Regions from separate parts of the Humidesulfovibrio idahonensis genome, predicted to be linked through region 2. Evidence: predicted binding sites of a transcription regulator. Region 2 holds the regulator's gene; each other region holds the start of a gene.
The links. The regulator sigma-54, encoded in region 2, starts transcription at its own class of promoters, with help from an activator protein. The targets are predictions, from matches to a motif close to CTGGCACGGNNNNTGCTT.
Positions count from the first base shown of each region.

Region 1: a site for sigma-54 is predicted at 1,273-1,290, ahead of flgF (flagellar basal-body rod protein FlgF). Genes of this name have one in related genera too.
Region 3: a site for sigma-54 is predicted at 1,142-1,159, ahead of ACYQ4W_RS10395 (OmpA/MotB family protein). Genes of this name have one in related genera too.

Region 1 is NZ_BAAHYE010000003.1:44,270-46,533, reverse strand. Features, by position in the region: gene nusA (transcription termination factor NusA) at 1-305, opposite strand, end outside; gene ACYQ4W_RS07015 (ribosome maturation factor RimP) at 460-945, opposite strand; tRNA gene ACYQ4W_RS07010 (tRNA-Gly) at 1,055-1,129, opposite strand; gene flgF (flagellar basal-body rod protein FlgF) at 1,317-2,096, shown strand; gene flgG (flagellar basal-body rod protein FlgG) at 2,127-2,264, shown strand, end outside.
Region 2 is NZ_BAAHYE010000002.1:1,185,477-1,187,740, forward strand. Features, by position in the region: gene hpf (ribosome hibernation-promoting factor, HPF/YfiA family) at 1-314, opposite strand, end outside; gene rpoN (RNA polymerase factor sigma-54) at 354-1,799, opposite strand; gene lptB (LPS export ABC transporter ATP-binding protein) at 2,080-2,264, opposite strand, start outside.
Region 3 is NZ_BAAHYE010000003.1:895,105-897,368, reverse strand. Features, by position in the region: gene ACYQ4W_RS10405 (class I SAM-dependent methyltransferase) at 1-274, opposite strand, end outside; gene ACYQ4W_RS10400 (Maf family protein) at 271-939, opposite strand; gene ACYQ4W_RS10395 (OmpA/MotB family protein) at 1,224-1,943, shown strand; gene ACYQ4W_RS10390 (motility protein A) at 1,954-2,264, shown strand, end outside.

The DNA.
Region 1 (2,264 bases), on a different contig from region 2:
AGGTCCTCGATGTTGACCTTGAAGCCCATTTCGTCGTCGAGGGAGATGTTCGGGTCGTGCTCGCGAGCTTCATCCAGCAGAATCTCGCTCACGGGGTCGTTGATCTCGCTGACCACGACCTTGAACTGGTAGACCTGAATCTCGCCCAGTTCCTCGTTGAAATTCACCTCGATGTCCATCTGCTCGCCGTACTTGCGGGCCACGGAGGACCGCACGGCCTCTTCCAGGGTGTCGATAAGCAGGTCGCGGTCGATGCCGCGATCCTTGCTGATCTGGTCGATTGCTTTCTTCAGCTCTGAACTCATGGCGCTCCCTCCGGTGCCGCCGGTGCCGCGTGGGCGTTGTCCGGCGCGAGATTCTGCGTCCTAATTACCAATTGGGGCCGTTTTGTGCGGCCTGCCTTACGGGGCCGTCTGCGGCCCGTCCAAAAAACGTGTGTCTCCGGCGGCTGGTGCGCGGCTATTTGGCCGCCAGTCCAACCTCGGGAAATTCATGCACTAGGTGCGCGCCCTTCAAACGTTCAAAGGCCACGCGTGTCACCACGCCGGCCTCGTCCACGCTGATGTCGCCGCCCTCGACGGCCTTGAGCTCTCCGCGCAGGTGTCTGCGTCCGTCCTGGGGCTCGTACAGCCGCAAATCCACCACGCGGCCCACAAAAGCGGCCATTTGCGCGGCGGAGAAGAAGCGGCGTTCCAACCCCGGGGAGGAGACCTCAAGCACGTAAGCGCCGGGCAGGGCGTCCTCGGCTTCAAACACAGCGCCAAGGGCCCGGCTCACTCTCGTGCAGGAGTCGATGCTGACGCCGTTTTCGGCGTCGATATACACGCGCACAACCATGCGGCTGCCAGCCGAGGCGAATTCAACGCCCCAGAGCGTGACGCCCAAAGGTTCCAGTGCCGGGGTGATGATCCCGGTAAGCCGTTCTAACAGGGGTGAGCGCGTCATTTACAAACCGTCTTTAGCTAGCGGTTCCAATACAAACAAAAAAGTGGACCAAAAGGCCCACCATATCTCGGGAACCGGCGAGGTACAGGCGGTCGAATCCTTGAGGCCTTGGAGCGGGTGACGGGGATCGAACCCGCAACACCGAGCTTGGGAAGCTCGTACTCTACCATTGAGCTACACCCGCCCGCACGGCCTATCTAGTCGGGCCTTAGTACCTTGTCAACGAAAAACCAATCTTTGGCTAGCAGAATATTTACAAGCCTTCGCGGGCATGCCGCGCCATCCTGCACCAGGTGCGGCCCGCTTGGATCGGATGGACGAAAAATCCTGGCGCGCTCTTTGCATCAGTGGCCGCAGACCAGGAGGATTCCATGCGCGAAAGTATGTACAGCGCGCTCTTCGGAGCCATGTCCAATGAGGTTCGCCTCAACACAATCACCAACAATTTGGCGAATGTGAACACTACGGGCTTCAAAAAGGACGCGTACGCCTTCCAAGACACCTTCCAGCGCCTGGCGACGGATTATTTGACGGACGACCGTCAGAACCTGCGTGCCGATGAAATTTGGCCCCGAGCTTACGTACAGGCCCGCCCGCGTTTGAGCGGCCAGTACTCCGACCAGAGCCAGGGCTCCATGCAGGCCACGGGCAACCCCCTGGATGTCGCCCTTGTGGGCGACGGCTATCTCAAGGTCCGCACGCCCGAGGGCGACATGCTCACGCGCAGCGGCAGCTTTCAGCTCGCCAGCGACGGCAGGCTGATAACCGAGCAGGGCTACGAGGTGCTGGGAGGCGGCAGCGCCCTGACGCTGCCCCGCGACAACAAGATCAGCATCGACTCCAACGGGCGCATCACCGCCGACGGCGACGACATCGGCACCCTCGACATCGTCAATGTGTCCGACCCGAAGTCGCTGGAAAAGCAGGGCAAGAACCTGTTCAAACTGAGAAAGGGCAGCCGCGCCACCGAGATCCCCGCCGAGGGGGTCAGCGTGCAGCAGGGCTATTTGGAAAAGTCCAACGTGGAGATCGTCTCCGAAATGGTGAACATGATGGAAGCCCAGCGTGCCTTCGAGATCAATCAAAAGATCATGACCACCACGGACGGCATGGAGTCTCTCGTCATCAACAAGGTCGGCCAGGTCAGCTAGGCCCGGCTTTACGCAGGAGGATAACGCCATATGATGCGCTCACTTTGGACCGCCGCCACAGGCATGGTCGCGCAGCAGACAAGCATCGACGTCATCTCGAACAACCTTGCCAACGTGAATACCACGGGCTTCAAGAAAAGCCGGGCCGAGTTCGAAGACCTGATGTAT
Region 2 (2,264 bases):
GCCCGGGGAGTGCCGCCGCGGCGGCGCTCCTTGTGGCGCTCGCGCATGCGCTTCAGCTGCGCCTCCAGCTTGTCCAGCACCTGGTCGATGGTGGAGTACATGTCCTCGGATTCTTCGTAGGCGGAGATGTGCAGGTTGTCCGAGAGCAGGACAACATCGGCCTTGTGGCGGAACTTCTCCACGGAAAGGCTGATCTGCAGCTCCGTCTCAACGGTATCGCCAATGAACTTGCCCATCTTCTCAAAGCGGGAAGAGGCATATTCCTTCAAGTGGTCAGAGGGCTCGAAATTCTTGAAGGCGAAAGAAATGTTCATGCAATACCTCCGTGATGCTTGATGGCGGGCGACGCCTGTTTAGAAGACCTGCTTGCGCTTGGAGGAGGATTCGATGTTCATCGCGGTGCGGTATTTGGCTACCGTGCGCCGCGCGATGTTCACCTCCAATTTCTGCTTGAGGATCTCGCCTATCTGTTCATCGCTGAGTGGTCTTTTGGGGTTCTCCTCGTTTATCAGTTGTTTAATGAGCGCCTTGACGGATTCGGAACCGACCTGGGTGCCGTCGTCAAGGTCTAGGGCGCTGTTGAAAAAGAACTTCAGCTCATAAATGCCGTGCGGCGTTGCGACATACTTGCTCGTGGTGATGCGGCTCACCGTGGACTCGTGCATGCCGATGTCCTCCGCAACCTCTTTCAGGATCAGCGGTTTGAGCTTGGTGACGCCAAACTCGAAAAAGTCGCGCTGAAACCGAACGATGCTCTCCATCACCTTGTACAAGGTCCGCTGCCGCTGGTAAAGGCTCTTCATCAGCCACTCCGCGCTGCGCACCTTGTCTTGAAAATAATCCTTTTCCGTCGAGGTCTTGGCCTTCAAATTATCCACATAAAAACTGTTGAGCTGCAGCCTGGGGAAGCCGTCTTCGTTGAGCACGATGACAAAGTCCTGGCCGTGCTTGTAGACGAAGACGTCCGGGCTCACGAACTGTGGGTCGTTGGAGGAGAAATGCGCGCCGGGCATGGGCTCAAGGGTCTGGATGACGTCCAGATACTCCTTCAGGTCCTCCATGCTGATGCGGAACTTCTTGGTGAGGGGCTTGTAGCGATGCTTCTCCAGGTCCTCCAGGTGGTCGCGCACCAGGGAAACCAGGATGGGGTCGCGGTCGTACTTCAGGACTTCGATCTGCACCAGCAGGCATTCCTGCACGCTGCGCGCGGCCACGCCAACAGGATCGAGCCGCTGGATGCGCCGGATGACCGTTTCGACATCGGCGGGCTGCACACCGGGCAGCTGCTCGCAGATCTCCTCGGCCGTGGCCTGAAGATACCCGCGCGAATCGAGGTTGCCGATGATGATTTCGCCGATGGAGAGGTCACGGTCGGAGAAGTTCGACAAGCGCATCTGCCACGAGAGGTGGCCGTCCAGATTGGGCTTTGAGGTCAGGCGGGCTTCGAAGGAGAGGCCCTCCTCCGGCACTTCGAGGTCGCGGCCCATGGCCTGCTTGGTGACGCTCGAAAATTCGCCCAGGTAGTTTTCCCAGTCCGCCGTGCGCATGAGGTCTTCCTCGGCGCGGCTTTCAGAGTCGGTGTGGGCATGCTCGTAATCGTCTAGAGTATCTGTGGAGGGCGCGGTATCAACCACATCCGGATCAAGCTCCTCCAAAAACGGATTTTCCATCAGCTCTTGCTGAATGGTCTCCACAAGCTCCAGCCGAGAGAGCTGCAAAAGCTTGATGGCCTGCTGCAGCTGTGGCGTCATGACCAGCTGCTGCGTCAGCTTGAGTTGTTGGCGAAGCTCAAGACCCATAGTCGATAACTGCTGCCTCCATCGGAACAGGCGTACAGGACGCCGAAATTTTACTTACCCCATGCGGGCTTTTGCGTGTTCAGGGTGCCACAGGCAGAAGGCCTGTGCAAGATTTTTCTGATAACCCTGCAAATATACGCACAATTCCAGAGCGGGGGAAAGACATGAAAAAAGTGTACCAACCTTCTGCTCTTGTGTAAATCCACAAAACTGAAGTTCGGCACGGCAGGATGGGGCAAGGCCCTTATAACCGGCGTGATTCAAACAGGATTTCCAAGGATCAGAGACTGAAGGACTCGCCCAGGTAGAGTTTGCGGGCTTTGCTGCTCTGCACGATTTCTGTGGGGCTGCCGTCAAGGATGACCATGCCCTCGTACACCAGATAGGCGCGGTCGCAAATATTCAATGTTTCACGAACATTGTGGTCGGAGATGAGGATACCGATGCCCATTCTTTTGAGCACGG
Region 3 (2,264 bases), on a different contig from region 2:
CCGGCAGGTTCAGCCCGGCCAGCTTGCCGCGCAAAACGTCGAGCATGGCCGGGGAGGCGTCGGCGAAAATGAGCCGCGCCGCATGGTCCTGGGCCAGACGCAGGCCGAGGGTGCCTGTGCCGCAGCCGAAGTCCAGCACGGTCTTGCCCGCCAGGGGGCCTGTCTCGTAGGTGGAGAGGGCCTCCTGCACCTGGCCGTAGAATGCTTTGCCCAGGGCGGCGCGCACGGGGTTGGCGTCCCACTCTGCCGCCCTGGCGGAAAATGCGTCGGTCATGGCTTGCCTCCGGCGGCAGTGCGGGCGGTGATGATGCCGTGGGCCAGCAGCAGCTGTGCGCATTGCGTCACCGGCAGGCCGACGACGTTGGTGTACGAGCCGTCCACCCGCTCCACAAGAAACGCGCCCAGACTCTGTATGGCGTAGGCTCCGGCCTTGTCCGCGCATTCGCCCGTGGCGGCGTAGGCGGCCAGCTCCTGCGGCGTGCTTTTGCGCATGGTCACGTCCGTGGTCACGGCGAAGCAGTCGGGCTCGGCATGCCCCGGCACGGCCAGGCAGCACCCGGTGATGACCTGGTGCGCGCGGCCGGAGAGCAGGGTCAGCATGCGCACGGCGTCGGCCTCGTTTTCCGGCTTGCCCAGCACCAGCGCGTCCGCGCCGTTTTCGCCGGGCAGCACCACGATGGTGTCCGCGCCGAGCACGGCGCAGGTGGGGTAGAGGGCCACGACATCCAGGGTCTTTTGCCGCGCCATGCGCCGGGCGTAGGCGTCCGGGGCCTCGCCGGGCAGCGGCGGCGGCTCCGCGGCGTTGCTGGGGCACACTTCGAAATCAAGGCCCAGGGAGCCCAAAAGCTCCCGGCGGCGCGGGGAGCTGGAGCCCAGCACCAGGGCGGACAAGGTCTGGTAGGCGCCAGGGCCTGCGGGGGGGGTGAAGGCGTTGGTCATGGGCGGTTTGTGCCGTCATTTCGCGGCGGAGTCAATGCACCTGCGCCCCATGCCTGCGTTCCTGCTGTACTTTTTATCGCTACGGGGTTTGCCGCACGGGGCTGCGTAGCGGCAGATTCTTCCGCGCCGGGGAGGTGTCGGGCTTTTGTCGCCACGAATTTTGGGCCGTAACTTGCCGCCGTCATATCAAGCTCTTGCGCGGTTGGCAGGGTAATTGCTTAAGCCAGGGCGGAAGGCCCCGGATGGTCCGGCGGGCGAACGAGCCAAGGGAAACGGAGAACGGCATGGGCAATCGAGACAGATACGGGCTCCTGCGGGAAGACAACTCGCGGGTGCTGGCCGGCGGCGGCAACTTCGCCGAATGGTCCGTGCCCTGGTCGGACCTGATGATGATCATGTTCATCGTGTTCGCTGTGCTGTTCATCTACACCGGCGGCAAGGACAAGCCCGTGCCGGTGCCGCCTGCCTCGCCGCCGACGCAGGAGACCAAGGCCCCCACCGACCCCATGCAGGCCTTTTTGGGGCAGCTGAACGATCCCGTGGTGCAGGGCGGCCAGAAATTCAAGAACGTCAACGGCACCCCGGTCAATCAGACCTACTATCAGTCCGACAACCTCGGCATTTCCGTGGTGCGCGAGACCGACCGCCAGGTGCGCGTGTTTCTGCGCGGCGATCTGTTCTTCACCCCCGGCGGCGACCATCTGGTCAACACCGGCGACAAGTACCTGGACCGCATCGCCGAGATTCTGCGCGTGAGCACCGGCGCCGTGCTGGTGGTGGGCCACTGCGCGGAGGACGAAACCAAAACGCCGGAGGAAGGGCTCTCCCTCTCGGCCAAGCGCGCGGCCAGCGTGGCCGAATACTTCATCCATACCGCGCACCTGGACGCCAGGCGCTTTCTCGTCACCGGGCGCGGCAGCTTCCAGCCGGAGGCCCCGGCCACGGCGGAAGATGCGGACAAGCGTAACCGGCGGGTCGAAGTGCTCGTCTTGACAGATATTTAGGGAGGCTGAAATGAGCAAGAAGAACATGCTGGGCGTGCTGTTGTGCACCGCCATCTTCGTGGGCGGGTTCTGGATCAGCGGCGGGCTCGCGGTGTATTGGAACCTCGCGGCCTTCCTCATCGTGGCAGCCGGGCTGTTCACCGCGCTGTTCATGAGCTATCCCTTCGAGCGCATCCGCACGGCCTTTCTCGTGGCCAGAAGCGTGTACGCCGAGCGCCAGCCCACCCCGGACGACATCGTGCGCATTCTGCTGGAGCTCTCGGTGAAGTCGCGGGTGGAGGGCGTGCTGTCCCTTGAGGCCGTGCGTCAGAAAATTGCCGA